Regions from separate parts of the Mesorhizobium opportunistum WSM2075 genome, predicted to be linked through region 3. Evidence: predicted binding sites of a transcription regulator. Region 3 holds the regulator's gene; each other region holds the start of a gene.
The links. The regulator LexA, encoded in region 3, represses DNA repair genes until DNA is damaged. The targets are predictions, from matches to a motif close to TGTTCNNNNTGTGTTCNG.
Positions count from the first base shown of each region.

Region 1: parE (DNA topoisomerase IV subunit B) is a predicted target of LexA. The motif match lies at 3,204-3,221, and genes of this name have one in related genera.
Region 2: MESOP_RS28120 (2'-5' RNA ligase family protein) is a predicted target of LexA. The motif match lies at 8,720-8,737, and genes of this name have one in related genera.

Region 1 covers NC_015675.1:4,169,717-4,180,503, forward strand. Annotated here, with positions in the region: gene MESOP_RS20105 (FUSC family protein) at 1-1,031, opposite strand, end outside; gene parE (DNA topoisomerase IV subunit B) at 1,077-3,134, opposite strand; gene cpaB (Flp pilus assembly protein CpaB) at 3,392-4,291, shown strand; gene MESOP_RS20120 (type II and III secretion system protein family protein) at 4,323-5,768, shown strand; gene MESOP_RS20125 (hypothetical protein) at 5,773-6,042, shown strand; gene MESOP_RS20130 (CpaE/TadZ family protein) at 6,089-7,303, shown strand; gene MESOP_RS20135 (TadA family conjugal transfer-associated ATPase) at 7,300-8,721, shown strand; gene MESOP_RS20140 (type II secretion system F family protein) at 8,727-9,692, shown strand; gene MESOP_RS20145 (type II secretion system F family protein) at 9,694-10,659, shown strand.
Region 2 covers NC_015675.1:5,810,933-5,821,719, forward strand. Annotated here, with positions in the region: gene MESOP_RS28075 (polysaccharide deacetylase family protein) at 174-1,181, shown strand; gene sbmA (peptide antibiotic transporter SbmA) at 1,206-2,468, opposite strand; gene MESOP_RS28085 (YbfB/YjiJ family MFS transporter) at 2,583-3,743, opposite strand; gene MESOP_RS28090 (hypothetical protein) at 3,865-4,089, opposite strand; gene MESOP_RS28095 (LysR substrate-binding domain-containing protein) at 4,186-5,178, shown strand; gene MESOP_RS28100 (aminopeptidase) at 5,175-6,431, shown strand; gene MESOP_RS28105 (DUF488 domain-containing protein) at 6,448-6,801, shown strand; gene MESOP_RS28110 (ArsC family reductase) at 7,052-7,399, opposite strand; gene MESOP_RS28115 (nuclear transport factor 2 family protein) at 7,603-7,956, opposite strand; gene MESOP_RS28120 (2'-5' RNA ligase family protein) at 8,069-8,677, opposite strand; gene MESOP_RS28125 (ABC transporter ATP-binding protein) at 8,809-9,894, opposite strand; gene MESOP_RS28130 (cupin domain-containing protein) at 9,884-10,492, opposite strand.
Region 3 covers NC_015675.1:4,387,710-4,398,496, reverse strand. Annotated here, with positions in the region: gene MESOP_RS21170 (ABC transporter substrate-binding protein) at 1-149, opposite strand, end outside; gene MESOP_RS21165 (GntR family transcriptional regulator) at 276-1,073, shown strand; gene MESOP_RS21160 (pyridoxal-phosphate dependent enzyme) at 1,070-2,044, shown strand; gene lexA (transcriptional repressor LexA) at 2,420-3,172, shown strand; gene MESOP_RS21150 (ComEC/Rec2 family competence protein) at 3,166-5,619, opposite strand; gene gltX (glutamate--tRNA ligase) at 5,721-7,145, shown strand; gene gltA (citrate synthase) at 7,331-8,659, shown strand; gene lpxB (lipid-A-disaccharide synthase) at 8,800-9,984, opposite strand; gene MESOP_RS21130 (LpxI family protein) at 9,974-10,787, opposite strand, start outside.

The DNA.
Region 1 (10,787 bases), 220 kb from region 3:
AGCACCTGCTTCAGCGCCTCGGCGAAATCGGCGGCGATGGTGAGGCGGGTGATGGTGCCGACCTTGTCGTCCTCCTGATCGACCGGGGCATCGGGCATCTGCCGGGCCTTGGCCGAGATCGCATCGAGCCGGGCCACCCAAGGCGCGGTGTCGTCCAGCGCGCCGGGTTTGGTCGCCAGTTCGCCGACAAGCAGCTGCAACTCCGAGCGCACCGGAATGAGCGCTGCGTTCTTCGGCGCGGCGTGCGAATGCAGCGCACGCGCGGCCGAGAGTGCCGACAGCAATTGTCCGATGGTGCGCCGAACGGGATGGGCGCGCGGCGCGAAGCTCGGCGCCTCGAGCCTTGCATAGGCGCGCATCTCGCCAAGTGTCTGGGTGTCGGCGACCAGCTTCCTGTGCAGGCCGGAAAGCGTTGCCGGATCGCCGCCGGAGAACGCACCGCCGGCATAGGTCGCAAGATCGATGATGCAGCGCTTCAGCCGCGAGATGATGGCGTCACTGGCCAGCTTGGGCAGGATCAGCCGGCTTGTCAGGCCGGCGCAGACAATGCCGAGCACGATCTCGGCACAACGCGCGACCGCGAGGTCCACGACCAGATGCGGCTGCCCGAAGGCGGGCAGGCCGATGATCATCGCCGTATAGCCGGCAAGTGCCGCACCATAGGCTTCGGGATTGCGCAGCAGCGACGAGACGAAGGTGCAGATGCCGATCCAGACCGCGAGCACCGTCACCAGCACCCAGGGGCCGGTGCCGAACGCGGTGGTGATGCCGATCGCCGCGACGCCGCCCACAAGCGTGCCGAGCAGCCTGTAAAAGCCCTTTGCCAGCACCATGCCCGCGACCGGCTGGGCAACGATGAACACCGTCATCATCGCCCATTGCGGGTGGTCGAGCTTCAGCGCATAGGCGGCCAGAAGCGCGATCAGGCCGGCCGAAACGGTGCGCAGGGCGAAAATCCAGTCCGAACGCGTCGGCTGCGTCAGCCCGGCCAGATTGGTGTCGAAATAGTCCTTCAGCCGCACCCAGATCACATGCTGGTCTCCGTACCTGCACGGACAAGGTAGAGCAGTGGGCGGCTAGATATCCAGCACTTCCGCCTCGGCGAATTCGGCACGTTCCTGGATGAAGCGGAAGCGGGCTTCCGGCTTGGTGCCCATCAGCTCATCGACCCTGTCCTTGGTGGCCGAATCGATTTCGTTCACATCGACCCTGAGAAGTGTGCGCTTCCTCGGGTCCATCGTCGTCTCCTTGAGCTGTGCGGCCATCATCTCGCCCAGGCCCTTGAAGCGGCCAAGCTCGACCTTGCCGCGCCCGGTGAATTCGGTGCGCAGCAGCTCGTCCTTGTGCGCGTCGTCGCGGGCATAGGCGACCTTGCCGCCCTGCCTGATCGAGTACAGCGGCGGCACCGCCAGATAGAGGTGTCCACCGCGCACCAGCGCAGGCATCTCCTGGTAGAAGAAGGTGATCAGCAGCGAGGCAATGTGGGCGCCGTCGACGTCGGCGTCGGTCATGATGATGACGCGGTCGTAGCGCAAATCCTCATCGCGGTATTTCGATCGCGTGCCGCAGCCGAGAGCCTGGATCAGGTCCGATATCTGCTGATTGGCGGCCAGCTTGTCGTTGCCGGCGCTGGCGACGTTGAGGATTTTGCCGCGCAGCGGCAGTACCGCCTGGCTGGCGCGGTCGCGTGCCTGCTTGGCCGAGCCGCCGGCCGAGTCACCTTCGACGATGAAGAGTTCGGCACCGGCGGCGGCATTCTGGGTGCAGTCGGCCAGCTTGCCCGGCAGGCGCAGCTTGCGCACCGCGCTCTTGCGCGACACTTCCTTTTCCTGGCGCCGGCGCACCCGTTCGTCGGCGCGTGCGATCACCCATTCGAGCAGCTTGGAGGCTTCCTGCGGGTTGTCGGCCAGCCAATGGTCGAACGGATCGCGGATCGCGGTCTCGACAATACGAATGGCCTCGATCGTCGCCAGCCTGTCCTTGGTCTGGCCGACGAATTCCGGCTCGCGGATGAACACCGACAGCATGCCCGCCGCCGAGATCATGACGTCTTCGGAGGTGACGATCGAGGCGCGCTTGTTGCCGACGAGCTCGGCATAGGCGCGCAGGCCCCGCGTCAGCACATTGCGGAAACCGGCCTCGTGCGTGCCGCCTTCACCGGTCGGGATGGTATTGCAGTAGGAATTGACGAAGCCGTCGCCGCCGAACCAGGTCACCGCCCATTCGAGCGAGCCATGGCCGCCTTGCTTGTCGCTCTTGCCAGCGAAGATTTCGCGCGTCACCTGGAAATCGTCGCCCAGCGATGCCTTGAGATAGTCCTTTAGTCCGCCGGGGAAATGGAATTCCGCCTTGGCCGGCGTCTGGTCCTTTTCCTTGATCAGCGACGGATCGCAGGTCCAGCGGATCTCGACACCACCGAACAGATAGGCCTTCGAGCGCGTCATGCGGTAAAGCCGCGCCGGCTCGAACGCAGCGCCCTTGCCGAATATCTGCTCGTCGGGGTGGAAGCGGATCTTGGTGCCGCGCCGGTTGTGGACTTCGCCAAGATGCTCGAGGCCGCTGACCGGGACGCCGCGCGAGAATCTCTGCCGATAAAGCTGGCGGCCACGCGCGACCTCGACCTCGAGATGATCCGACAGCGCGTTGACCACGGATACGCCGACACCGTGCAGGCCGCCTGAGGTCTCGTAGACCTTGGAATCGAACTTGCCGCCCGAATGCAGCGTCGTCATGATCACTTCCAGCGCCGGCTTCTTGAACTTCGGGTGTGGATCGACCGGAATGCCGCGGCCATTGTCGGTGACGGAGAGATAGCCGTCGGCCGAAAGCTCGACATCGATGAAGGTGGCGTGGCCGGCAACCGCCTCGTCCATCGAATTGTCGATGACCTCGGCGAACAGATGGTGCATCGCCTTGTCATCGGTGCCGCCGATATACATGCCCGGCCGGCGCCGCACCGGCTCCAAGCCTTCGAGCACCTCGATGTCGGCGGCGCTGTAGCCTTCCGAACCGTCGCGGCTTGCCGCCGGCCGCTTGGCCGCCGCCTGCACCAGCGGATCCGCCGGGCGCGCCGGTGTGCGGACCGGCTGCGGTTGCTTGTCCAAGTCGCCGAAAAGGTCGTTGTTGTCGTCCATGCCTGCCATAGGTCCGGTGCTGCGAATCACCCGCCGATACTGCCACGCTTTTCAGCGCCAAGCGACGGAGGTTCCTGTTACGTTCGGGGATCCGGCCCGTCTTATCCTAAAACCATTCGATAACCAAGCGGGCGGAAATAGGTCGAATGCCGTCGTTCTCCATTCCTGATTCTTTAACAATGCCGCCTAGCGTGAGCCCAACATAACAAGAAACTACGGGCATCAGGGGTTTAGGCGTGAGGGGCAAGGCCATAAGTATGATCGGTATCGCCGCCGTTTTCGGCGCGATCTCGATCTTTGCCGCGGATTTCTGGGTCAAAAGCCAGGCCGATGCCCAGGAGAAGACGGCATCGATCGCCGCTCCGGCCCCGCCCAAGATCGAATTCAAGACCATCGTGGTGGCGAACGCTCCGTTGCGCTACGGCATGGAACTCGACCGCACGAAGCTCATCGAAATTCCCTGGCCGCAGGATTCGCTGCCGCAAGGTGCCTTTGCCACGATCGATGGATTGCTCGGCGAAGGCGGCCGCGTCGTGCTGTCGCCGATCGAGGTCAACGAGCCGGTGCTGCTGACCAAGCTGTCGGGGCCGAACGGCCGTGCGACGCTTTCCAACATGCTGACGCCCGGAATGCGGGCGGTTACCATCCGCACCGATGAGATCGCCGGTGTCGGCGGCTTCGTCACGCCGGGCGACCGCGTCGATGTCGTGCTGACGCGCGATGCCGGTGAAATCCAGGAGGTCGCCAAGAATGCGCAGGGGGCGGCCGGTTCGACCATCACTTCCGAAATCGTCGTCGCCGACGCCAAGGTGCTGAGCGTCGGCCAGGGCGCCGACGAGCGCCAGACGGCGCCGCAGATCGCCAATTCCGTGACCCTCGAGGTGACGACCGAGGGCGCCCAGAAAGTGGCGCTTGCCCGCACCGTCGGAACGCTGTCGCTGTCGCTTCGCTCAGCCAGCGAAGGCGGCGACGGCAAGAACGGCGTCACCACCATCTCCTCCTTTGGCGGATCGGTGGCGTCCAAGGCGCAGGCCACGGCCGGCTCGTTATTCGATGCCATGACCAAGGAGCCGGAGAAGCCGAAATTCAAGACGGTCATCGTGACGCGTGGCACGAAGGCCGAGGAATACCAGGTTCCGGCGCGGGACCAGAAGTAAAAGGCCGGTGGGGACCGGGTGGGACGGGACAATGCTGATGCGTACCCTATATGGAATGACGGGCCGGTCGTGCTTCGTGCGCGCCCTGGCGATGGCGGTTTCGCTGGCCGCGGGCGCGATGCTCGCCTTCGCCGGCGCGGCCAGGGCGGACAATGACATCGTCTATGTCTCGGCGACCAAGAATGCGTCGATAAAAGTCGCCAAGGGCAAGCCCAAGACGATCATCACGAGCGCGGCTTTCTACCAGATCGTCATCGGCGATCCCGAGATCGCCAACGTCAATCCGCTGACCGATAAATCCTTCTATGTGCTGGGCAACAATCTCGGCACCACCGGCATCGCGCTGTTCGACGACAAAAAGCAGCTTGTCGGGACCGTCGACATCGAGGTGACGCTCGACACCGACGAACTGGCGAACACCATCCGCGCCAGCGTGCCGGACGCCAAGATCAAGGTCGGCTCGGCCAATGGCCGCGTAGTGCTGTCGGGCGAGGCGGACGACGCCGTCGCCGCCGAGAAGGCAAACAAGATCGCCACCCGCTTTTCAGGCAATGAGGAGGTGATCAACTCGGTCAACATCTCGTCGTCGCAGCAGGTCCAGCTCAATGTCCGCTTCGTCGAGATCAACCGCCAGGCGGGTCAGGATCTGGGTGCAAAATACAGCGCCAATTTCGCCTACGGCTTCGGCGGACGCGATGTTTCGCTGGAGCCCGGCACGGTGCCGGCGGCGGGAACCGGTGAAATCATCGGCCGGCTGCTATCCAATGGCGTCTCCATCGATATCGCCATCAAGGCGCTGGAAGAGCGCGGCCTTGCCCGGCGGCTGGCGGAACCGAACCTTATCGCCCGTTCCGGCGAGACGGCGAGCTTCCTGGCCGGTGGCGAATTCCCGATCCCGGTTTCGGAAGAGAACGGCAAGATCTCGGTCAGCTACAAGAAATACGGCGTCAGCCTGGATTTCAAGCCGACCGTGCTCAAGGACGGATTGGTCAGCCTGGACATCGCGCCGGAAGTCTCTTCGATCGACGCGTCGGCGTCCTACAACATCGGCAACATTTCGGTGCCGGGTTTCATCGTGCGCCGTGCCAGGACGTCGGTCGACCTGAAGAACGGCCAGAGCTTCATGATCGCGGGGCTGCTGCAGTCGCAGAACGACATCACCACCTCGCGCATTCCCGGTCTCGGCAAGATGCCGGTGCTTGGAGCGCTGTTCTCGTCGAAATCCTACCAGCGGCGCGAGACCGATCTGGTCATCATTGTCACGCCCTATCTGGTCAAGCCGGTCGATCCGTCGAAGAAAATGGCCGAGCCGACCAACGGCACGCAACCGGCCAGCAACGCCGACTACTTCCTCAACAACACGGAGGAAGTGAAAGGGTCGGATACCAACCGCGCCCTGGCTATGGCCGACGGCGGCGCCGCACGGGCCGCTCCCGCCACCACGGTCGGACATTTCCTCGACCTGCCGAAGGACTGAAGCCATGCGTCTGATCCTGAGATCGAGCGTCGCCTTGCTGCTTGCCGGTTTCGCCGGCGGCTGCACCAGCGACGACTATGTACGCAGCGAAGGCGTGACGTCGGGCGCCGGCGACGCCCAGGCCGCCAACACCGTCATGCAGATGGTCGACCCGTGGAAGTACGGTGTCCAGAACACCAGGCTTCTGGTGCCTGCGAAGCGTGGCGATGCCGGACCCGTCACGCCCGATCAGGCGGCGGGCGCGAAGGCAGCGCAAACAAGCACAAGCGACTGAATCGAAAAGGCAATCGATCAAGGCGATCGACCTACAGGCGGCAAGAATGGCAAACGGCATCAAGACCAAGAAGATCCTGCTCGTATCGACGGACAGGACCTTCGTGCAGGACACGCGGACCGCGTTCGCCGCTTCCGAGATCATCCAGCTCTCGACTGTGGACAAGAGTGTCACCGAACTGCGCGGCGAGGTCCAGGAGACCGACTTCGGCGTCATCATCGTCGACATGGACGCGGCAAGGCTGGAGGAAGTCGAGTCGCTGCAGCGCATCATGCGCCGGCTGGAAGGCAAGGCGCCGGTGGTCGTAGTCACCCAAGAGTTCAACGCCGCAGCCGTGCGCATCCTGGTACAGCTCAAGGTCGCGGACTTTCTGGTCAAGCCGATCACCACCGCCGACCTGGTGCGCTCGGTCGTGCGTGCCCTGCAAGGGCCGGGGCGCGAGGAAAACACCGAATCGCAGATTTACACTTTCATGCCGGCCGCCGGCGGCGTCGGCACCACGACGCTGGCGCTGCAGACGGCCTTCCAGCTGCATCACTCGGTGACGCGCGGTGCCTCGACCTGCGTGGTCGACCTCAATTTCCAGCAGGGTGCCTGCGCCGAATATCTCGATCTCGAGCCGCGTTTCGACATCACCGAGATCGAGAACCAGCCCGAACGCCTCGACCGGCAGCTGCTCGACGTGATGCTGTCCAAGCATGCGAGCGGGCTTTGCGTGCTGGCGGCGCCGACGCATCCCTCGGAAATGCGCTCATTCAAGACCGATGTCGTGGTGCGTATGCTCGATCTCGTGTCGGCCTACTTCGACAATGTCGTCATCGACATGCCGCGGACCTGGTTCCCCTGGACGGAAACGGTGCTGCTTGGCTCCAACAAGCTCTACATCGTCGCCGAGATGACGGTGCCGTGCCTGCGCCACACGCAAAGGCTGATCCAGGCGGTCTACGAGACGGTGGGCAAGGAAGTGAAGCCGAACGTCATCGTGAACCGTTTCGAGCAGAAGATGTTCGACAATGGCATCAAGCAGGCGGACGTCCAGGAAATCCTGGGCGAGCATTTCGTCGGCGGCATCGCCAACAACTACCGGCTGGTGCGCGAGGCGGTCGACCGCGGCGTACCGCTGCACGAGATCGATCCGAACGCCAATGTCGTCAACGACCTCAAGCGGATCATCCTTCCGGAAGAGGCGGTCGCGATCGGAGCCAAGTCGAAATCGCTGTTCGGCCTCGGCAGGAACCTGTTGAAGAGGAAGGCCGGATGACCAGCCGTTTTTCCACCCTGCAGAACCGCGATGCGCGCCCACAGCGTCCGGCGGAATCAGCCCCGGTCGCGCACCATGCGGTCGTCATCCCGACCAGTCGAAAAGCTTTGCCGGCAAAGCCGGAGACGGCACCTGCAAAGAATGCCAACAAGGTGCTGGATGCCCGTGTGCGCATCCACAGGATGCTGCTGGAGGAGATCAACCTTGTCGCGCTGGAGCGTTTGCCCCGCGAGGAGATGCGCCGGCAGGTGCATGATTTCGTTTCGGAAAAAACCCGCCAGGAGCGGATGGCGATCAACACCGCCGAACTCGACGCACTGGTCGACGACATCGTCGACGAGATGGTCGGCCTCGGTCCGCTGGAGCCGCTGCTCAAGGATCCCGACATCAACGACATCCTGATCAACGGCCACCAGAACTGCTTTGTCGAAAAGAAGGGCAAGCTGCAGCAGGTCCACATCCCGTTCAAGGATGAGGCGCATCTCCTGCGGATCATCAACAAGATCGTCGCGGCCGTCGGCCGTCGCGTCGATGAATCGCAGCCGATGGTCGATGCGCGCATGCTGGACGGCTCGCGCTTCAACGCGGCCATCCGCCCGGTTGGTGTCGACGGGCCGCTGGTGTCGATCCGCAAATTCTCCAAGAACAAGCTCGGCCTGCACAAGCTGGTTGAATTCGGGGCCATCACCCAGAACATGGCCGAGGTGCTGGCGGCGGCGGTTCACGCCCGCAAGACGACGATCATTTCGGGCGGCACCGGCACCGGCAAGACGACGATGCTCAACGCGCTGTCGGCCTTCATTCCGGAAGACGAGCGGCTGATCACCATCGAGGACGCGGCCGAACTCCAGCTGCAGCAGCCGCATGTCGCGCGCATGGAGACGCGCCCCGCCAACATCGAGGGCCATGGCGAGTTAAAGCAACGCGATCTCGTCAAGAACGCGCTGCGCATGCGTCCCGATCGCGTCATCCTCGGCGAGTGCCGCGGCGAGGAGGCCTTCGATATGCTGCAGGCGATGAACACCGGCCATGAAGGGTCGATGGCGACCATCCATGCCAACACGCCGCGCGATGCCATTTCGCGTCTCGAACAGATGCTGGGCATGACCGGCATGCCGATGACGGTGCAGTCGATCCGCAGCCAGATCGCCAGCGCCATCGACCTCATCGTCCAGCTGACCCGGCTTTCCGACGGCAAGCGCAAGGTGACGAGCGTTGCCGAGGTGACGGGCATGGAAGGCGACGTCATCCAGATGCAGGAGATATTCCGCTTCGTGCGCACCGGCATGGACGCCGACGGCAGCATTCTCGGCTATTTCGAGGCGACCGGCATTCGGCCGCGCTTCCTCGAGGATCTGCGCGCGATGGGCATCGAGTTTCCCGGACGATATTTCGAACCCGGCCGGCCGCAGGAGTAGACAGGGTGTTCGACGGACTGAGCGCTATCTATGTCGTCTATGCCGGGGCCGCGCTGACCGGCATCATGATCGCCGAGGCCTGTTATCTTCTCTATGCCGGCCGCAGCGACAAGCGCACCGCCATCAACCGGCGCATGAAGCTGCAGGAAAACAAGATCAGCCAGGAGCAGGTGCTGATCCAGCTGCGCAAGGAGCGTGGCCTCGATGCCGGCACCTCGCTGTTGTCGCCGGATCGGTTCCGGGCGCTACGCACGCAGTCAGGCATGATCATGCCGCTGTCGAAATTCCTGATGATTACCTCCGCCGTGGCCATGGCCATGGCGCTGGTCGCCATCTGGCATGGATTGCCGCTCTTGATGGGGCTTGTCCTGTTCGTCGTTCTGGTGCCGCTGGTGCCGGTTATGGTGATGCGCTTCATGCGCAAGCGCCGGCTCAAGCGTTTCGGCATGCAACTGCCGGAGGCCCTGGAGCTGATCACCCGCGGCCTCAAGGCCGGTCATCCGGTGCCGGTGGCCATTGCCATGGTGTCGCGCGAAATGCCCGACCCGATCGGCACCGAATTCGGCGTCATCGCCGATGAGGTGACCTATGGTTCCGATTTGGTCTCGGCGTTGAATTCGCTGTTCGACAGGGTCGGCCACGAAGACCTGCCGCTGTTCATGACCGCCGTCTCGATCCAGTCCAGTTCTGGCGGCAATCTGCGCGAGATTCTCGATGGCCTGGCGTTGACGATCCGCGAGCGGGGCAAGCTGCGCCGCAAGGTGCGTGCCATCTCGACCGAGGGCCGCCTGTCGGCCTACATCCTGACGGCTATCCCGGCGCTGCTGTTCGCCGGCATCATGGCCATGATGCCGGGCTTCTACCGCGATGTCTGGGACGAGCCGAAAACCTGGTACTTGATCGGCGGGTCGGTCACCTGGCTGATGCTGGGCAATCTGATGATGTTCAAGATGTCGAATTTCAGGTTCTGACATGCAGGGCTTCATCGAGTTCCTCGCCTCGCTTGCACCGACCTCATTGACGCCGGTGGCCATCCTGCTCCTGGCGCTGGGCACCGTGGCGGTCGGCTGGCCGATGGTTGCGGCGAAGGGCGACCGCAACGATGTGAAGCGCCGGCTCAAGGTCGACCATGGTCCCGTGGCCGCAAGACCCGAGCCGGTGCAGAAGAAGAACGCCAACGTCGTGCGCGAGAAGGCGGTGAAGCGGGCGCAGGAATTCTATGCCAAGAGCGATCCGGAAAACGTCGCCCGGCTGCGCATGAAGCTGATCCAGGCAGGCTATATGGAGCCGCGCGCTGTCGGCATGTTCTTCATCATCCGCTTCTCGGCGCTGATCGGCGGCGCGATTGGCGCTTTCGTCCTCAACCGGTGGCTGGCCAGTGCCGACGCGACGATGACCAGCCGCTGGGCGTTCATCATCCTGTCGGGCGTGGCCGGCTACTTCCTGCCCGGTCTGGTGCTCTCCCAGAAGACGCGGGAGAAGATGCGCGAATACCGCAATGGTTTTCCCGACTTCATGGACCTGATGATCGTCTGTTCGGATGCCGGCATGAGCATGGAGGCCGGCATCGAGCGCGTCTCGAAGGAACTCGCCAGGACCTATCCGGCGCTCAGCCAGAACCTGCAGCTGGTGTCGCTGGAACTGAGGGCGGGGCGCAGCCTCGACGATGCGCTGAAGGCACTCGCCGACCGCCTCAGCCTGGACGAGGTCCGTTCCTTCGCCACGCTGCTGCAGCAGTCGAAGGAACTCGGCACCAGCCTGTCGGGAGCGCTGCGCGTCTTCTCCGACGAGATGCGTCACAAGCGCATGTCGCTGGCCGAGGAAAAGGCGCATGCCTTGCCGGCCAAGATGTCGATCCCGGTGACCGTGTGCATCCTGCCGGTGGTGCTGATGATCGCGATCATTCCGATCATCGTCAAAATGACGGGCACGCATTAGGACCTGTCCTATTCCGAAGGAGCAGGATTTCGAACAGTACTGCATCGGGATCTGCAAAGTCAGCAAATGAGAGTCGACAAATGCAGAGCCGGGGCTGACAACCCATCATCCTGCCCGAACGCGGCCCT
Region 2 (10,787 bases), 1.4 Mb from region 3:
CAGCCGGAAAATCGCCTATTCCCCCCGGAGCAAACCGATGTTTGCCTGGGGCAAACGGATGTTTACCCCGGCAAAGCGACGTTTGCCCTGGGGGCAAACCGGCGAAAAGCCCAATCGCATCCGCGCCACATTTAGGCGATAGCCGGCTTGCTGACCCGCCCGGATCCCTGCCCATGTATCGCTCGTCCCGTATTGTTGCGTTCTCGCTTGCCTTGCTCGCCCCTGCCGGCGTCGCTTTGGCCGATCCGCCCGCGCCGCCGACGCCGGCAAAGCCGAAGCAGGTCGTCATCATCTCCTTCGACAGCGCCCGCGACATCTCGCAGTGGAAGCGCAGCCGGGCACTGGCACAGCGCACCGGCGCGCATTTCACCTATTTTCTCTCCTGCGTCTTCCTGCTGTCGCCGGAGACACGCAAGGAATACACCGCGCCGGGCAAGACACCGGGCAAATCCAACATCGGCTTTGCCGCTTCGAAACAGGAAGTGGCCGAGCGGCTCGAACAGATCGGCCTCGCCGCGCATGAGGGCCACGACATCGCCAGCCACGCTTGCGGCCATTTCGACGGCAAGGATTGGAGCAAAGCCGACTGGCTGAAGGAGTTCGGCTCGTTCGAGCACATTCTCGAGAACGCCTATGCGATCAACGGCATCACGCCCGAGCCCACGGGCTGGCGCGAGTTCGCGCGGCATGCGGCTGCCGGTTTCCGCGCGCCCTATCTGTCGACGAGCAAGGCGCTCTACGAGGCACTTCCCGCCGCCCGCTACCAGTTCGACGCCAGCGGCGTCTCGCAAGGCCCTGCCCTGCCGACGGCCAGCAACGGCATCATGCATTTTTCACTGCCGCAGATTCCGGAGGGACCGAAATCACGGCCGGTGATCGCCATGGATTACAATCTTTATGTCAGGCATTCTGGCGGCTTCGAGCGGCCAAGCAAGGCGGACGAGTTCGCCAACCGGACCTACGAAGCCTTTCGCGCCGCCTTCGATGCGCAATACCAGGGCAAGCGCATTCCGCTCGAACTCGGCTTCCACTTTACGCTGATGAATGAGGGCGCCTACTGGAACGCGCTGGAGCGCTTTGCCGGCGAGGTCTGCGTCAAAGCGGATGTCGAGTGCATCAGCTTTCGCGGCTATGTTTCGCGGCAACGCGACGGCGAGAGACAGGCGTCGGTTGGCGGCTGAGCCGCCAACCCGTTCGCCGAAATATCAGGCTGGATCACCTCCGTAGCCTTGACGCTCCATGAAGCGTCTGTCGATGGCCGGCAGCGGCTCACCGTGAATCCTCGCCTCAAAGGCGCGTAGACGCTTGTAGATTGAAAGTAGCTCAACGATCGTTGGCCAGGAATTTACCAGATACTGAAACGACGATCGAACTTGTTCAAAAGAATTTAGAATCTGATTCAGAGCACCGAGCTTGATCTTTCCGGCAACCATCGTCGGAACAAGAACGATATATGGAAAAATGTTATCGATCTGGAGGTAAAATATCCTCGCTACGTTGAAATAGACGTAGTGAAAATATAAGCGGAAATAATTTTTCCGGACATTACTAAATAGCTCCGCTACGGTAGGAGGCTGCGCGCGATTAGTGTCATCCTCACCATAGACTAGTTCCTTGCGGTAGGCGGCTTCGACCCGCTGATTACGAAACTCCAACCCGGGAAGCTTGATACCAACAAGCGCCAAGAACGTCGTTCCGAAGAGCGACCATAGAATTGCTACAACGACTAGTGAGTATGGCACGGCACCGACGATGGGCAACTCTGTTACGTCTCGAGAGAGATGCAGCAGCACAGGCAGAAACGCTATCAGTGTCATGACCGACCCGACCAAGCTTACGCCGAGATCTTCCATCGTGGTGGAGAAACGCATGGTATCTTCCTGCACGCGTTGCGACGCACCTTCGATCGGTCTCAATTTCTCCCAATTATCCATGTAATAATCGTTCATCGCAGTGCGCCAACGAAATATCCAATGGCTGACGAAAAACCTGTTAAGCACCCCGATAAAAACTGCTAGAAGTGCAATCCACATTATTGTCAATAACTGTCCGTAGAAATCCCACGGCGTTGTCGAAAATGGAGTACCCAATGCCTTCTGAATAAGATCATAGAATGGACCGTACCAGTCATTGAAAGCCACACTTACCTGAACTTGATAGTATATGACAAAAAGTATTAATGACGACCCGAGAATTGACCAATTCTGCCAAGGATGCGGCCGATACAAGGCCCAAAATATATAAAAAGTAAAGACAACAGCAGAAAAATACACATAGAACCACAGAAATGGCTTTGACCAAAAAAGTGCAACACCAACAATCTTATCGGTGCCATCACCCAACGGCGGTAATCCAAAAACGGCACCTAACTGTTCGCCCCCAAAAAACCAGAATAGAACGGCCGCAAGGCTCCAGACGGCGGCCGAAGTGAAGAACAGCTTCGGCTGCGGGAAGAAAGATACGAACACTGTGGCGAATTCCTCGATCTATGCGCAAATCAGCGGGTTTGAGCGGGCATAAGGTCACACATTAGGGGGAAAGAAAATGCCTGCCCGATGCCCGGCGCAGAGCAAGACCACAAATCATGGCGATTTTGGCGCAGCCGACCATGTGACGGCGCCGGAGACCAGCAGCATGGCCGCGGCAACGATCGAAGCGAGGAAGAAATTACCCGATGCCTGGGCCAGCAACCCGGCGGCGATCGGACCGATGATCTGGCCGAGACCGAAGGATGCCGTCATCAAGGCAAAGACACGCCGGGGCGCCCTCGGCGCCTGCTGGCGCGCGGCCTGCAGACCAAACGCCGTGATGGCGATGAAGGTGCCACCGAGCAGCAGACCGCCAAGCAGCGGTCCGGAATATCCGCCAAGTGCCACGCTGGCGATGACGCCTATCACTTCGATGAAGCATGCCAGCGCATAGGCGGCGTGAAGCCCGGTCCAGGCCGCGATCTTCTGCCAGAACCAGATCGAGGGAAAGCCGGCAAGGCCAGCGACCATCCACACCATGGCCTCGAAAACACGGCTGCCGCCGCCTTGCCGGACGATGGCGACCAGGAATGTCGCGGTCACCACATAGCCAAACCCGAACAGGCCGTAGGCGACTATGATCTTCATCAGCGATCGGTCTTTCGGCAGCGCCGGCTCGCGTGCGGCCTCGCCATCGGCGAGCGGGCCTTCGTCCGCCAACAGCGCGACGACCACGAAACCGCAGGCCGAAATTGCCGCCGACCACAACCAGCCAGCCGCCCAGCCGGCATGTTCGGCGACCAGCACCGCCATCATCGCCGCCGAGATCGCGATGCCCAAGCCAACGCCGCCAAAATGCCACGCCTGCAGATCGCTGCGTCCCACCGCCGCGATGTGGCTGAAAACGATGCTGGCCATGAAGACCATGACGAAGGCGCTCGCCATGCCGGCCAGAAAGCGGACGGCGAGAAAGGCGGCCATGGCATCGGTCAGCCCCATCAGCGCGGCCAGAATGGTGCTGGCGCCGAGGCCGACCAGCATCAGCGGACGCTCGCGCCCATGCGCCCAACCGCCCGCCGCGGCAAGCGCGCCGAGGAGATAACCAAGATAGTTGGCCGAGGCGATCCAGCCGGCATTGGCCGGCGACAGATGCAGTTCTTCCATCATGCCGGGCAGGATCGGCGTGTAGACGAAACGGCCGATGCCCATGGCGACGGCCATGGCGATCATGCCGGCGAAGGCGTAGCGTAGCGCTGTCGAGTTGGCTGATGTCATTGCAGCGCACAATAAATGCAGGGATTGCTGAAACAATCCGCCATCCGTTGGGCCAGTGCGGCCGCGGAATGCCACGTCGTGGTCGACCTGTCCTGAAACCGGAACGTGCGGGCGCTTCCGCTCAGCAGCGCCCGCCGAAACTGGCGCGCAGTGAAGCGGTCTCATGCGCGGTCCGCCGTGCCGTCAGCCTGAACGGCACATCGCCGAGTTCGCGCTCCGACATGGTGTTCAGCACAGGATGCGAAAGCGGATCGGTCAGCCACCTCTGCGTGTCGCCCTCGCGGCCTGGTTCGTACGGCGAGGCCGCGGCGAACAAGACCTTCAGCGATGACAATATCCTTGGCATTTTCGGCTCCGCCGGTCTGTCTCCCGTCGATAAAATCCGCCGTTTCGATATGCCTTTCAATTGAGATTTCGGCCAGATCGGTTTAGAAAATCTCAAATGAGCGTGCTCAACCGCATCCACCTCAACGGCCTTCGCGCCGTCGAAACCGTCGCCCGTCTCGGATCGCTCGCAGCGGCGGCGAGCGAACTCAATGTTTCTGTCAGCGCCGTCAGCCAGCAGATAAGCCGCACCGAAAAGCAGCTCGGCCAGGCTCTATTCGAGCGCACGACGAGCGGCCTGGTGCTGACCGAATTCGGCACTGTGTTCGCGACCCGGCTCGGCGCGGGGTTTCGCGAGCTGGCCCAGGCGGTGGCGCTGGCCGATGAAGCGACACAATGCACATTGGTGGTTTCGGTGGCGCCGGCCTTCGCGTCGAAATGGCTGCTGCCCAGGCTGTCGCGTCATTTCGACCGGCATCCCAACGTGCTGCTGCGCATCGATGCCTCGGTACGGCTGGCCAATCTCGATCACTCCGACATCGATATCGCCATCCGGCTCGGCGACGGCAAATGGCCGGGCGGGCGGGCGGAACTGCTTTTGGCGCAGGAGGTCTTCCCGGTCTGCGCGCCTGACATCGCCCGCAAACTGAGATCGATCGAGGACCTTGCCCAGACCTGCGCCATCACTGACGAGCGGGCGATGATCAACTGGGAAAGCTGGTTCACCGCGGCCGGCGTCCAGCCCGTCACCTTCCAGAAGGGCGCGCGCTTCACCGATCCGATGCTGTGCCTGGAATCGGCCATTGCCGGCCATGGCGTGATGCTCGGCTGGCAGTTGCTGGCTGCCGATGCGCTGGCCGACGGGCGGCTGGTGGCGCCATTCGGAATCCGCGCCCAGAGCGGGCTCGGCTACTGGCTGGTGACTTCGGCGGAGAAGACCGAGAGCCGCAAGGTCCGCGACTTCAAGGCCTGGATCAAGGAGGAGATCGCGGCGACGATGGCGCAGTTCGGATCCGTGAAGACGGGCCACTCCGGCGCGATCGCGGTGGAAAGCACGGTGGCGCCGGTCTATGTAGGAACGGATATCCAATCAAGGCAGGCAGGATCATGACCACACATTCGCGCGGCGTTTCCGCATCGATCGACCCGGTGAAGCTCGACAGGCTGGCGGAAGTCGCCATCAAGGTCGGATTGCAACTGCAACCCGGGCAGGATCTGGTGCTGACCTCATCGATCGCGGCCCTGCCGCTGACCAGGCGCATCGTCGAGCATGCCTACAGGGCCGGCGCCGGACTGGTGACGCCAATCTTCAACGACGACGAGATGACCCTGGCGCGCTACCGCTTCGGCGCCGATGCCGGTTTCGACCGCGCTGCCGGCTGGCTCTATGAAGGCATGGCGAAGGCCTTTTCCAACAATGCGGCGCGGCTGGCCGTGCGTGGCGAGGATCCCTCGCTGTTGTCGGCGCAAGACCCGGCAAAAGTGGCGCGCGCCAACAAAGCAAACTCGATGGCCTACCAGCCGGCGCTGGAAAAGATCACCGGCTTCGACATCAACTGGAATATCGTTGCCTATCCGGACCTCGCCTGGGCAAAGCAGGTGTTTCCGGACGACGCCGACGATGTCGCGGTGGCCAAGCTCGCCGACGCCATATTCGCCGCCTCGCGGGTAGACGTGGAGGATCCGATCGGCAACTGGAAGGCGCACAATGCAGCGCTGCGCGGCCGGACCGAATGGCTCAACGGCCACAATTTTCACGCGCTGCATTTCACGGGACCGGGCACCGACCTCACTGTCGGGCTGGCGGACGGCCACGAATGGATGGGCGGCGCCTCGACCGCCAAGAATGGCATCACCTGCAATCCCAACATCCCGACCGAGGAGGTCTTCACCACGCCGCATGCGCGGCGCGTCGAGGGTCATGTCTCGTCGACCAAGCCGCTGTCCTACCAGGGCACGCTGATCGACGATATCTCGGTGCGGTTCGAAGAGGGTCGGATCGTCGAGGCAAAGGCATCGAAGGGCGAGAACGTGCTGAAGAAGGTGCTCGACACCGACGAAGGCGCGCGGCGCCTCGGCGAAGTGGCGCTTGTGCCGCATTCATCGCCGATCTCGGCCAGCGGCCTGTTGTTCTTCAACACGCTGTTCGACGAGAACGCCGCCTGCCACATCGCGCTCGGCCAGTGCTATTCCAAGTGCTTCGTCGACGGCGCATCGCTCAGCCAGGACGAGATTGCAGCGCGCGGCGGCAACAAGAGCTTCATCCACATCGACTGGATGATCGGTTCGGACAAGATCGACATCGACGGCGTCCATAAGGACGGCGCCCGCGTGCCGGTGATGCGCAAGGGCGAGTGGGCCTGACGGCACGGAGGGTCGGATGGCTTTCGACCTGGAAGTCAAGCGGATCTATGAACCACCCGCTTCCGATGACGGGCAGCGGGTTCTCGTCGACCGGGTATGGCCGCGCGGCGTCAGCAAGAAGGACGCAGCGCTGACGCAGTGGCTGAAGGACATCGCGCCGAGCGACGAGTTGCGCAAATGGTTCGGCCATGAGCCGGCTCGCTGGGCCGAGTTTCAGAAGCGATATCGCGCCGAGCTGGACGGCAATGACGAGGCGGTGACGCAACTGCGCGGACTGCTCCGCCAGGGTAAGGTAACGCTGCTCTACGGCGCGCATGATGAGGCGCATAACAATGCCGTGGCGCTGGCGGGGTATTTGCGCGCGGGTTGAGGCTTCGTTTCGCAGCGTTGGCGATTGGCGAAAGCCGAGGCGACATCTGATCTCCCTCCTTGCGGGGGAGATGCCCGGCAGGGCAGAGGGGGGTGCTGTCCCTCCAGCCTATCAATCAATCGCAGCGACTTGAGATAGGCTTTCGCAAGAACGAAATTCGTTGGGGCTGGCAATCCTTCACACCCCCCTCTGGCCTGCCGGCCATCTCCCCCGCAAGGGGGGGAGATTGGCAGCGTTGCCGTCTCGCTGCTTACTTCACCGCCTGCTCATAAACATCAGCCTTGAACCCGACCAGAATCCGATCCCCCACCTCCAGCACCGGCCGCTTGATCATCGTTGGCTTGGCCAGCATCAGCGCCTTGGCCTTCTTCTCGTCAAGGTCCTGCTTGTCCTTGTCCGGCAGTTCGCGAAACGTAGTGCTGCCCTTGTTGAGCAGCTTTTCCCAGCCGACCTTGCCGACCCAGCCGTTCAGCTTGCCGGCCTCGATCCCTTCGGCCCGGTAGTCGTGGAACCGGTACGGCACGTCATGGCCCTCCAGCCAGACGCGCGCCTTCTTGATCGTGTCGCAGTTTGTGATGCCGTACATGGTGATCGTCACAGCGCGCTTCCCTTGGGCTGACCGTCGAATCCGTCCCGCGGCGCATGCAGTCACCCGACGGCAAAGAAGTCAAAGACCGCCATTGCTGTGATCTCGACGACGCCTGGTGTGGACGGATGCGCATGGCGGCCAGGGCATTGTCCCGGCCGCCATATTTGTCTTAACCCCGCACCGAGAGCGGGCTCCCGGAAGCCGTTTCGGCCTCAGTAGTAAAAGCGCTCTTCGGTGATCTTGCCGTTCTTGACCGTGTACAGGCCAACCTCATCCATGGTGACACGCTCGCCGGTGGCCTTGGGCGTTATGTCGAACTTGAAGCGCACCGCGAACTGGTCGCCGTTGACATAGGGGCCCTCGACCAAACCGCCATGCACTTCGTTGTTCTCCTGCCACCACTGGCCCTTCTGCTTGAGGGCAGCCTTGCCGCGGCTGACGGCCATCGGCCCGTCCATGGCTTCATAGCTGACGATATCGTCGGCATTGTACTTTTCGGCAGCACCCTCATTGTCACCCTGCTTGAGGCGTTCGGTGAAATCCTTGGCAATTTCCGTGATGGTCATGTGTGTTCCTCCTGTTCGACGCGATGAATGCAAGTAGGGGACAGCTTGCCCGCCTGCCACTGTCGAGCCGATCGATAGCTGACACTTCATGTCAGGACGGATCAGGTGCCGACTACGATGCCTCCATCAAGGGCCAACGGTCCAGGAAGAGATATTTCGTCAGACCGCGCAGGCTGTGAACAAGGATGAAGTCATTGGCAACGAACGTGATCGGTTCGATGGGCTGCCGAGGGACAAACTTTTGATCGTAGGCGAGTGTCAGATGCGGAACGAAATGATCCGGCGCCTTGAGCCCGTTCTTCAGCATCTCGACCCCAAGCAATTTGTGGAGTTCGAAAACTGGTCCATCATCGGCCAGAAGCACAAACGGGTGGCGAGGCGGCCTGCCCCGGGTCGCCGGGCGACCCGGAAAACTGCCGACATGGCCAAACGTGACCTCAAAGGCGGGCATTTGGACATGCCGGCCCGATCGAGACGCTGCAAAGACGACCTTGGACCGCAGCCGTCTGTAGTCGCCGGCATGCCGCAAGCTCAGGTGAAACCGCTCAACCGATAACCGCTTCCCAACAATTCCATGCCGATGACAAAGCTGGTTCTGCAAATCGGCGAAGGGAGCATGGAACCGGGGCTGTAAGAATAACCCGAAGAAGGCACGATCCGGCCGTTTTGGCCGCCATGGCGGCTCGGGAATTCCGAAGTCGAATTCGCCTTGCAGATACATACGCATACGCCCGGCAAGGAACGCTCCTGTTTCGCTCTGTTCTGGAACAAAACAGGAACATTCCTTTCGAGTCAAGCGTCGATTGATCCAAATCCCGCGCTCCGCAATCCTGCCCTTGACCTCAAGAAAGATTAGCTTGGCAGCATGGGACAGCTGGCGCCACGGCGCAGGCTGACATGCGCCACGTCGCCTACGTTGAATTGAAAGCCATCGGCCCGGCGCGGTGCGTCGATCACCACGGGCATTCCCTCCCAAAGTTCGGCGTGCAAGCGCAGCGTGCGGCCGTGAAAGACGATGCTGTTGACGCGCGCCGGCGCCGTGCCCGGCGAGACTTCGGTCGTCGCCAGCAAATCCTCAGGACGCACGCCGATGGTACGCACGTCGCCTTCACCGGGTGACTGGCCGGTTTCAGAAATGGCTTCCAGCGCCAGTGTTCCGGCGGTGAAACGCAGGCGATCGCCGTCGTGGCCGATAAACCGCGACTGCAGGAGATTCATGGTGCCGATGAAGCTCGCCACGAACTTCGTGGCGGGCCGATCATAGAGTGTCGCCGGCGGCGCGATCTGCTCGATGCGGCCCTTGTTCATGACGACGATGCGATCGGAGATCGACAGCGCCTCGGTCTGGTCGTGGGTGACCATGACGAAGGTGGTGCCGAGCCGCGACTGCAGCCGCTTCAGTTCCACCTGCATCTGTTCGCGCAGATGCGCATCGAGCGCCGACAGCGGCTCGTCGAGCAGCAGCACGCGCGGCTCGCAGACGATGGCTCGGGCAAGTGCCACGCGCTGGCGCTGGCCGCCCGACAATTCCAAGACCCGGGCACGAAGCTTGTCGGCGAGACCGACCATGTCCAGGGCTTCGCCGACGCGTTTTGCCTGCTCGCTGCCGGAGAGCTTGCGCAGCGACAGGCCGAAGCCGACATTCTCGGCGACGTTCATATGCGGAAACAGCGCGTAGTCCTGGAACACGGTGTTGACCGGCCGGTCGAAGGGCCGAAGCGCCGTGATGTCGCGCCCGTCAAGCAGCACCTTGCCGCTCGACGGGCTTTCGAAGCCGGCGATGACGCGCAGGCTGGTGGTCTTGCCGCATCCCGATGGCCCGAGCAGCGTAATGAACTCGCCGCTGACGATGTCGAGATCGACGGCGTCGAGCCCGACGATGCCGCCGGGAAAGATCTTCGAGATCGCCTGCAGCCGCACAAGACGATCAGGCGCCATCGCGAACCTCGGACGGTTTCGTGGTGTTGACCCAGAGGATCTGGCACTGCTCGGCGCCGGGATTGCGGAAGGCATGCAAGAGCGTGCTCTTGAAGGCAAAGCTGTCGCCCTCCTTCAGCACGTATTTTGTCGAATCCACCACCAGTTCGACCTCGCCCGCCAGCACGTAGCCGAATTCATGGCCGGCATGCGCATAGGCTTCCGCCGTGCCGCCATTGGCCTCCACGGTCACCAGCATGCCGGTCAGCGTCGCGCCTGGCGGCGACAGCAGCGCCTTGGCGATGCCTTCGGATTTGACGGGAATCGCGCGGCGGCTGTTGGCGCGCACGCAATAGAGATCATTGACTGCGTCGTTGCCGTCGGCGATCAGCGCCGACGGCTCGATGTCGAGTGCTGCCGCAAGCGGCCAGATCACCTTGACACGCAGCGATGACATGCCTCGCTCGATCTGGCTCAGCGCACCGATCGACACTCCGGCTTTTGCCGCCAGTTCGGCCAGCGAAAGGCCGCGCTCCAGCCGCAGCGCCCGCACCCGCCGGCCAACGCGGACGTCTGCATCGTCCTTGGGTTTTTCCGCGGCGTCGTCAAGCATGTCCATGTATGGGTCCTCGTAGTCTTCTCAATCGACGTGGCGCAGCGCCGCTAGGCTCCCCCTTCTCCCCTTGTGGGTGAGAAGCGGTTCGCGCAGCGAACGAAAAGCCAATTGCTTGGCTTTTCGAGCTTCGAACGCCCTGAGCCTGCGAAGGGCCGGGCGTGGTAGCCGATCCACCCTGCTGGGTCCCCGCTGCTTCGCAGCGTCCCAGCGTTCGCCGGCCTTTCATCGTGCCACTGGCACGATGAATTCGCTTACGCGAACCGGCTGCTCACCCCACAAGGGGAGAAGGAAGAACCAG
Region 3 (10,787 bases):
AAGCCGGCTATGGCGGCGTTCAATTGCGGATGCTCGCCGAAATTGGCGATGCCGATACGGATCTGATCGGCCGCGGCGCTCCCGGCGCTGACCATCAATGCGCCTGCCAGAGCCAATCCCGACAGCCATGCGGATTTCGACTTCAACATCATTTCCTCCCAGATTTGATCAGCGCCGCCTCGGGGCACCTCCAGCGATCATGGTCAGTCCATCGGCGCATGTCAAACATTATATATAATTCTTGCCATCACCAATCATCATATATAATTTCTCCAATGGCAGAGAACGAATGGATCGCGATGCAGGACCAGAAGAACTCCACCAAGACGGAAGCCGCCTACCAGCTTCTGCGGCGCGATATCCTCACCACCCGTCTCATGCCGGGCGCCCCGCTCAAGCTCAGCGCCCTGCGCGGCATCTATGGAGTTGGCTGGACGCCGCTGCGCGAAGCATTGTCGCGCCTCGAAGCCGAACGCCTGGTCACCGCCATCAGCAATCGCGGCTTCGCGGTCGCCCCCGTATCCCGGGCCGAACTTGAGGATCTGGCGCGCGCGAGGATGGTCGTCGAGATACCGCTCTTCCAGGAATCGATGGAGAAAGGCGGCCGGGAGTGGGAAGACGCGGTTGTCACCGCGCACTACCGGCTCGCCCGCTGCAAGACCGCGGTGGACGACCCATCGGATGCCGCCGTCGACCAGTGGGACGAGAACCACGAGGCTTTTCATGCCGCGCTGCTGAGCGCTGCGACATCCAGCTGGCTGTTGCGGTTTCGCTCGACGATCTCGGACCAGCTGCGCCGGCACCATCGCTTTCTTGGGCTGGCGCCGACATTGCGGGCGGCGGCCGGCCTCAAGGACGGCTACGAAGAGGCCATGAACGCGCTGCGCGAGGCGATGGCGATCGAGCACCACACGGCGATCATGGAAGCCGCCCTGGACCGCGACGTCGAGCGGGCAAAAGCGCTGATGACGGCCCACATCGGTTATACGCTGCACGTCTATGTCCACAGCGAGGACGGCGACGCGAACAAGGACGTCGCGCGCGCCGGCAGCTTGAAAGCGGTTGCCGGATGATCTCGGCACCTCCGCATCGTCCGACGCTTGACGAGATTGCCGAAGCCCGCGATCGGCTGGCCGCCTGGCTGCCGCGCACCCCGCTGCTGCGCCTCGATCTTGGCCGTGCCGACCAGCGGATATTCCTCAAGCTCGAGACCCTGTCGCCGATCGGCGCCTTCAAGCTCAGGCCGGCGCTCAATACCTTGCTTTGTCGTGACGCCGATGAACTCAGGCACGGTGTTGCGACCGTCAGTTCGGGCAACATGGCCTATGGGTTGGCCTGGGCGGCACGGGCTCTTGGCGTTCCGATGGCCGCCTACATGTATGCCGGCGCGCCGCAGACCAAGATCGACGGTGTCCGCCGTCTTGGCGGCGAGGTGCGCTTTGTCTCCCACGAGACCTGGTGGCGCTACATCACCGCGATCGAGCGGCCCGACATTGACGAACTTCTCATCAATCCCGTCACCGATCAGGCGGTGTTGGCTGGCAACGGCACCATCGGCCTCGAGATTGTCGAGGATCTGCCGGAGGTCGATTTCGTGCTGACGCCATATGGCGGCGGCGGCATGACGACCGGCGTTGCAAGTGCGCTCAAGGCCCTTCGTCCGCAGGCGAGGGTCTTTGCCGTCGAGGACGAGAACGCGGCGCCGGTCACCGCCGCACTGGCGGCCGGACGTATTGTCGAGATCGAGACACGGCCCTCCTTCATCAAGAGCATTGGCGGTCCCTCCCTGATCCCCGAGCTATGGCCGTTGGCGAACCAGCTCATCGACGGTGCCATCGCCGTCAGCCTGCAACAGGTGACGGAGGCCATGCGGCTCCTGTTCTCGAAGGCCAAGGTCGTCGCCGAGGGCGCGGGCGCCGCCTCGCTGGCCGCGGCTCTCAGCAGTGAGCGGGCGACCGGCAACGTCGTCTGCGTCATCTCCGGCGGCAATATCGATGCGGAATTCTATGCGCAGGTGCTGGCCGGTGCGATCCCGCCAGCCTGATCCCGTACCTGCTTCCGAACCGGCGATTGTTGGCGTTTTGATTTCGTTTCGTTCACGGCAGGCAAGCCGATCGCAAGCGCCGAAATCGGCCTCGACGGGCTCTGCCGTCGGCTGATGCCGAGCCATGTCGCAAGACAGGCCACAGGCTATTAACCAAACATTTCAATGCGGGCGACGGGCGGCAACGGGCGAAAAACCCCGATTTCCGGCCTGTCCGGGCCGCAAATGATTTCGGCTCTCTTACCAAATTCACTAAACTTTAAACGGTTGCAGAACACAACTGGAACAGATAGTGTTTGTTCTGGGTTTGTTTTTCGATTCTGGATCAGAACCATTCTGGATCAAAACCCTTGTCCAGATGCCTTGGGGGCCGCCATGCTGACACGCAAGCAACATGAACTCTTGATGTTCATTCATGAACGGCTCAAGGAAAGCGGTATTCCGCCCTCCTTCGACGAGATGAAAGAGGCGCTCGACCTCGCCTCCAAATCAGGGATCCATCGCTTGATCACGGCGCTGGAGGAACGCGGCTTCATTCGCCGGCTGCCCAACCGGGCGCGTGCGCTGGAAGTGCTGCGGCTGCCGGATTCGATCGCGCCGGGCCTCAACGCGGCAAAGAAGTTCTCGCCAAGCGTCATCCAGGGGAGTCTCGGCCAAGGCGGTCTCGGTCAGGGCAGCCTCGGCCGCCAGATCAAGCCGGCACCGTCGCGCTTTGCCGCTGCTGGCAACGACGACGATGCGGTTCCAGCGGTGTCCATCCCGGTCATGGGTCGCATCGCCGCCGGTGTGCCCATCGATGCCATCCAGCATCAGACGCATACCATCTCGGTGCCGCCGGACATGATCATGGGCGGCGAGCACTATGCGCTGGAAGTCAAGGGCGACTCGATGATCGAGGCCGGCATCTTCGATGGCGACACGGTCATTATCCGCAACGCCGATACGGCGAGCCCGGGCGAGATCGTCGTGGCGCTGGTCGACGAGGAGGAAGCGACCCTGAAGCGGTTCCGCCGCAAGGGTGCTTCGATTGCGCTTGAAGCCGCCAATCCGGCCTACGAGACGCGCATCTTCGGGCCGGACAGGGTCAAGGTGCAGGGCAAGCTGGTTGGGCTGATCAGGCGCTACTGAGCCGGCACGGCACTTGGCTTGTCAGGTTTGCGATAGGGCTCCAGGCCTCTCGCCTCGCGCGAAAACTTTCGCTGCGCGTGCCAGGGCCGATACGGGCTGTCCACCGCGAAGCTGATGGTTGGCGGACCGGTGGCCGATTGGCGGTCGAAGAAGATGGCCGCACTGCCCTTGCGGGCGAGCTGCCGTTTGGTAACGACGAGAACCAGCGGATTGTGGCAGGCATCGTAGGCTGTCGCGTCATTGACGATGATCAGGTCGGCGAAGCCACAGGCCTTCCAGGTATCCTTGCGGTCTTCGACATGCGCTATGATCGCACCGGACGGGTGCCTGGCGAGACAGACACCGTCTGTGCAATAGAACGGCGCTCCCGGCGGGAGATTGACGGCATCGGCAATATCGAATTGTCCATCCGCCTTGTCGAACATCTCTGGCGGGATGATGGTTTCGGACGTCAGCGCGCGTTTCCAGTTGTCGACCGTGAATTCGTTCGGCCGGGCCCGGCTGACCGCGAGTTCGCCACCGCCGATCGGCAGCGCGACCAGCCGCGCGTCTTCCGAGACCAGCACATCCGGCGTGCGCGTGTCGGACACCGCCAGCAAGCCGGCGAGCGCGAATGGAAGCGCTGCAAGCCGCAGCCACGTCGTCGCCATCGTCGCGATGACCAGGGCAATCGTCACCAGCAGCACGGATTGCTGTGAGATGAGCCCGACCGCATCGACCGGAGAGCGTTCTGATATCCACGCCGAAATGGCGATCATCGCGGTCAGGCCCTTGCCCATCAGGTAAAGGGATGGCGCATCCAGTCCGAACGGCATCAGCAGCGCGCTGGCAACGGCCAGGAACATCACCACCGACACGATCGGCATGACGGCCAGATTGGCGAACAGGCTGAGCGGCGACACCCGCTGGAAATGCCAGATGGCAAACAGCGCCGTGGCGCTGCCGGCGATAATCGAGGTCATGGCCAATCCGCCTGTCGCCAGCAGGAATTTTCGGGTCAGGAAACCGGGCAAGGATCGCTTCGGCGGCGGTGGCCTCGTTTTTCCCGCCCGGTGATCCGCCCAGCCGGCATAGGCGCCGACCAGGGCCGCGGTCGCGGCGAACGACATCTGGAAGCTCGGGCCGACCACCTCATGCGGGGAAACCAGGATGACGGCGATCGCCGAGATCGCCAGATTGCGCATGGTCAGAGCCGCGCGATCGAACAGGACGGCAATCAGCATCACCGCCAGCATGATGAAGCTGCGCTCGGCGGCGACGACGACGCCGGAGATGACGAGATAGGCGGCGATCGACAAAAGTGCGGCCGCGGCCGCGTATTTCTTCACCGGCCGGCGCGCGGAAAAGTCCGGGAACAGCGCGAAGGCGCCGCGCAGCAGCCCCATGATGGTTCCGGCGACCAGCGCCATGTGCAGTCCCGAAATGGAGATGATGTGATAGATGCCGGTGCGCCGCATCGCTTCGTTGATTTCGTCGGGGATGCCGGCGCGCACGCCGACGATCAGCGCCGCCGCGATCTCGCCTTCGGCGCCGCCGACGCTGCCCCTGATATGGTCGGCGATGGCTTCGCGGGCGTTTTCTATCCCTGAGGAAAGGCGGGCCGACAGCGGCATGCCACCGTCATCGGCCGCAACGACTTTTGGATTGCCGAGAAAGAACCCGCTGCCGCCAATGCCGGCGAAATAGCTGTCGAAGGAGAAATCGTAGCTCTCCGGCCGCACCGGACCGGTTGGCGGCAACAGTTTGGCGTAGCCCGTGATTAGGGAGCCGGCGGTCATTTCCGGCGGTATCTTGCGTGCCGAAAGCCGGACCCTTTCCGGCGCGTAGCGCAGTTTCGGCCGAGCGGTCGATGTCACGTCGATGGTCAGCCGGATGCGGCCGGTCTCCATCTCTTCGATCGAGACCACGCGGCCGCTCAGTTGCGTCGAGATTTCCGAGCCCAGCATCCGGGTTCCCGTGCGCCACGTCTCGACCTTGGCGGCGAGCAAGCCAAGCGCGCACAGCAATGCCGCCATCAGGAACAGATGGGTTTTCGGCCACGAGCGCGAGACAATCGCCAGGAAGCCCATGAGGACGACCACCGCGACAGGCCTGGCGAAGTCCGGTTCGACCGTCAGCGAAAAATAGCCGATCGCGCCGATTGCAAGGCAAACCGGCACCAGCAGGAAGCCAATGCCGCGGTCAAGCTCCAGCTCCGCCGCCGCAGTGATGCCGTTGCGCAGGCGCGGCAATGACAGCCGGCCGAGTTGCCGACGCACACGCACGATCCTGCCGGCCGGCGACGAAACTGGGGCGGGGATATCCGGTAGCGACTGCTTGCCTGAACCCGGCACGAGAGGCGATTGCGTCGGCAGCGAGGCCGGCAGCGGCATCGCAAACAGGGACCGCTCGCTGACGCCGACAACTGCGTCCTCGCCCTGATCCGAGCCCCGGCTTCGTCCAGCCATCGGGTCTGCCCCTTGCACCCCTGACGCCCTATGCTACATGAACGCGCGACGCGCGAAAGTCCGCGCAGCCACACCCGCCTCAGACGCTTCCCGAGAGTTCCATGTCCGACAAGGTCGTCACCCGTTTTGCCCCCTCGCCCACCGGCTACCTGCACATCGGCGGCGCGCGCACGGCGCTGTTCAACTGGCTGTATGCAAAGCATACTGCCGGCACGATGCTGCTGCGCATCGAGGACACCGATCGCGAGCGTTCGACCGAGGCGGCGACGGCCGCGATCCTGGACGGCCTCACGTGGCTCGGTCTGGGCTGGGATGGCGAGGCGGTTTCGCAGTTCGAGCGCGCGCCGCGACACCGCGAGGTGGCCGAGGAGCTGGTGCGCCTGGGCAAGGCTTATTACAGCTACGAGACCCCCGCCGAACTCGAGGCGATGCGCGAGGCAGCGCGCGCCAAGGGCCTGCCGCCGCGCTACAATGGCCAGTGGCGCGATCGTGATCCGTCCGAAGCCCCGCCCGGCGTCAAGGGCGCCATCCGTGTCAAGGCGCCGACCGAGGGCGAGACCGTGGTGCACGACCGCGTGCAGGGCGAGGTGCGCTTCCCCAACAAGGATCTCGACGACTTCATCATCCTGCGCTCCGATGGCAACCCGACCTACATGCATGCCGTCGTCGTCGACGATCACGACATGGGCATCACCCACATCATCCGTGGCGACGATCACCTGACCAATGCCGCCCGCCAGACCGTGATCTACAACGCCATGGGTTGGGATGTGCCGTCGATGTCGCACATCCCGCTGATCCATGGCGCCGACGGTGCCAAGCTGTCGAAGCGGCATGGCGCGCTTGGCGTCGAGGCCTACCGCGCCATGGGCTACCTGCCGGAGGCGCTGCTCAACTACCTGGCGCGCCTGGGCTGGAGCCACGGCGACGACGAGATCATGTCGATCAAGGACATGGTGTCCTGGTTCGACATAGGCGACGTCAACAAGGGCGCGGCCCGTTTCGATTTCGCCAAGCTGGAGGCGATCAACGGCGCCCATATGCGGCGCATGGCCGATGCCGAACTCTTGGACATCTTTATCGCCACTTTGCCCTATCTTGAGGGCGGCCCGGCGATGGCCGCGCGCCTCGACGACCGCAACAAGGCGCAGCTGCTGGCAGCGCTGCCCGGCCTGAAGGAGCGCGCCAAGACGCTGGTCGAGCTCGTCGACGGCGCCGCCTTTCTGTTTGCCACGCGGCCGCTGCCGATCGACGACAAGGCGGCACTCCTGCTCAATGACGATGCCCGCAAGATCCTGCGCGGCGCTCACGAAGCTTTGAACGCGCTGTCGGGCGACTGGACGGCCGCGGCCGCGGAGGCCGCGATCCGCGACTACGCACTGGCCGGTGGTCACAAGCTTGGCGCCGTGGCGCAGCCTCTGCGGGCCGCCCTGACGGGCAAAAGTACCTCGCCAGGCGTGTTCGACGTGCTTGCCGTCCTGGGGCGCGAGGAGAGCCTGGCGCGCATAGCCGATCAAATCGATTAGGAGCAAACTGGCCCAAGAAGATTGGCATTGAAAGGCGGGTTTCGCAGTGCAACATTAGGCCCTGGCCCAATCTGGCACGCACCCTCCTGAAATGCGGTGGCGAATACGCGCATTGCGGTGATTTCGACGTGTCGCTTTGCAGAAATTTGCCTTTGCCGGCATGAGGAAACGAGAAGGAGTTTGCAATGACCGAAGCTGCGACAAAACTGGAATTTGGCGGCAAGACCCAAGAGGCCACGGCAAAGCTGGAATTCGGCGGCAAGACTCATGAGTTCAAGGTGCGAAGCGGCTCCGTCGGGCCCGACGTCATCGACATCGCTTCGCTCTACAGCACCACCGGTGCCTTCACTTACGATCCCGGCTTCACCTCGACGGCGAGCTGCGAGTCGGAGATCACCTTCATCGATGGCGATGCCGGCATTCTCCTGCACCGCGGCTATCCGATCGACCAGTTGGCCGAACACGGCGATTTCCTCGAAGTCTGCTATCTCCTGCTCTACGGCGAACTGCCGACCAAGGCGCAGAAGGACGATTTCGATTACCGTGTAACGCGCCACACCATGGTGCACGAGCAGATGTCTCGCTTCTTCACTGGCTTCCGCCGCGACGCGCACCCGATGGCGGTGATGTGCGGCGTGGTCGGCGCGCTGTCGGCCTTCTATCACGACTCCACCGACATCTCCGACCCGTACCAGCGCATGGTTGCCTCCATGCGGCTGATCGCCAAGATGCCGACGATCGCGGCCATGGCCTACAAGTACCACATCGGCCAGCCCTTCATTTACCCGAAGAACGATCTCGGTTTCGCGGCCAACTTCCTGCACATGTGCTTCGCCGTGCCGTGCGAGGAATACAAGATCAACCCGGTGCTGGCACGCGCCATGGAGCGCATCTTCATCCTGCATGCCGATCACGAGCAGAACGCCTCGACCTCGACGGTCCGTCTCGCCGGCTCGTCGGGCGCCAACCCGTTCGCCTGCATCGCCGCCGGCATCGCTTGCCTGTGGGGCCCGGCCCATGGCGGCGCCAACGAAGCGGCGCTCAACATGCTGGGCGAGATCGGCCATGTCGATCACATCCCGGAATTCATCGCCCGCGCCAAGGACAAGGACGACCCGTTCCGGTTGATGGGCTTTGGCCACCGCGTCTACAAGAACTACGATCCGCGCGCCAAGATCATGCAGAAGACGGCGCATGAGGTTCTGGGTGAACTCGGCATCAAGGACGATCCGCTGCTCGACATCGCCATGGAGCTGGAAAAGATCGCGCTGACCGATTCCTACTTCATCGAGAAGAAGCTCTACCCGAACGTCGACTTCTACTCCGGCATCACGCTGAAGGCGCTGGGCTTCCCCACCACCATGTTCACCGTGCTGTTCGCGGTTGCCCGCACCGTCGGCTGGATCGCGCAGTGGAAGGAAATGATCGAAGATCCGCGCCAGAAGATCGGCCGCCCGCGCCAGCTCTATACCGGTGCGCCGGAGCGTGACTACGTGCCGATCGCGAAAAGGTAGGGAATAGAGGGAATAGGCAGTAGGGAATAAGAGGCCTACTGCCTACTGCCTACTGCCTACTGCCTACTGCCTACTGCCTACTGCCTACTGCCTACTGCCTACTGCCTACTGCCTACTGCCTACTGCCTACTGCCTACTGCCTACTGCCTACTGCCTACTGCCTTCTTTATGCACCCCATCACCACCTCAGCGGCGATCTCGCCTGAAGGCCTGTCCGTGGCCATGCGCCTGACAACTTCAGCAAAGCCGTCCTTTTGCCAGCTACGGTAGGCGGTGTCCGAAAACAGGGCCTCCAGCTGCCGCGCCAGATAGCGTGGCCGCACATACTGGTTGTAGTGCTCCGGCACGATCGCCTGGTCGGTGATGAGATTGGGCAAGGCGGCACTCCACACCCTGACCAGGCCCTGGACCATGCGCATCACCGGATCGAGCCGGTAACACGAGATCGTCGGCACGCCCGACAACGCCAGTTCCAGCGACACCGTTCCAGACGCGATCAGCGCGGCATCGGCCTTGCCGAAGGCCTGCCATTTGCGCTCGGGATCGAGAATGATTTCCGGCTCCTGGTCCCAGCGCGCCACCGAGGCCCTGACCAGGTCGGCGACATGCGGCACTGTCGGCAACAGCAGACGCAGTTGATGTCCGCGCTGCCGCAGGATCGAGACCGTCTCGCCGAACGGTTCGATCAGCCGGCTCACCTCACCGCGCCGCGAACCGGGCAAGACGAGCAGCGTCTTGATGCGATCTCCCGAGAGGTCGCGCGGCTGGATCTGCGCTCTCGCAGCGCTGAGTACGCCCGGATCGTGCGCAAGGCGATGTCCGACATAGGTGCCCTGCGGGCCGCCGAGGCGGCTGAGCTCCTTCACCTCGAACGGCAGGATGCACAATATGTGGTCGACATAGGGCTTCATCGCCGGCGCCCTGCCCGGCCGCCACGCCCAGACACTTGGGCAGACATAATGGACGATCGGGATCGACGGATCGGCGGCGCGGACCTTTTTGGCGACGCGCAGCGAGAAATCAGGGCTGTCGATGGTGATCAGGCAATCGGGGGTTTCAGCAGCGACCGCGCCCGCCGTCTGGCTGATCCGCCGCATCAGGCGCGGCAGGTCACGCAGAATGGCGCTGAGCCCCATCAGCGCGATCTCCGCCCCGTCGAACAACGGCACCAGCCCAAGCGCCTGCAGATGCCGTCCGCCAATGCCGACCAGCCGTACCTCGCGTCCGGTCATGCGTTTCAACGCCTGCACGATGTCGGCGCCCAACAAGTCGCCGGACTCTTCGCCGGCGACGATGGCGATCTTCAGCGGCTTCTCAGTTGCCATGGCCAGGCTCCGCGGCCGGCAGGCCGAACACGAACAGGCCAAGCGCATTGGCGCGCGCGAGAACGTGGGGACCTTCGAGGATCAGCGAATGGCCCGCTTCCACGGCAATGCCGGCAAGCCCGGCGGCGTGTGCCGCCTCGACCGTACGGGGGCCAATAGATGGCAGGTCGGCACGCAACTCCTGGCCGGGCTTGGCGCATTTGACCAGGACACCGCGGGTCTTGCCCGCAAGCCTGCCATGGCCGCGCAGCTGCTGCGTCCGCTCGAGCAGTCCGTGGGTGCCCTCGACGCCTTCCAAGGCAATAGCGCGGCCACCGATGGCAATAGCCGCCTGACCAATGTCGAGCGCGCCTATGGCCTTTGCCGCCGCGCGTGCCGCCTCGATATCGCGCCAGTCGGACTTTCTCGGCACTGCCTTGGTCAGCGGCCCTTCGGTCGCGACAAGCCGGGGCACGACCTCATGCGCGCCGACGACTTTAACGCCGCGCGCCTCCAGGCCGCGGGTCAATATCTTCAACAGCCCGTCATCGCCGCGCGCAAGCGCCATGGCGACCGAGGGTATCAGCCCCAGCAAGCCAAGGCTCGGGCGCAGGTCGACCAGCCGCGGCCTGCGCCTGATCTCGCCGGCAAGGACCAGATGGGTGATCCGCTGGCGCCTCAGCAACGCAGCCAGCGAGCCGATGTCTTCCAGCGCGAGGCTTTCATGCTCGTAGATTATGAGGTCGGACTGACGGTCGGCCTGACCGTCGACCAGGATGATGATGGGCGGATGTCCGGCCTCTGCCAGGCCGGCCGCCACTTCG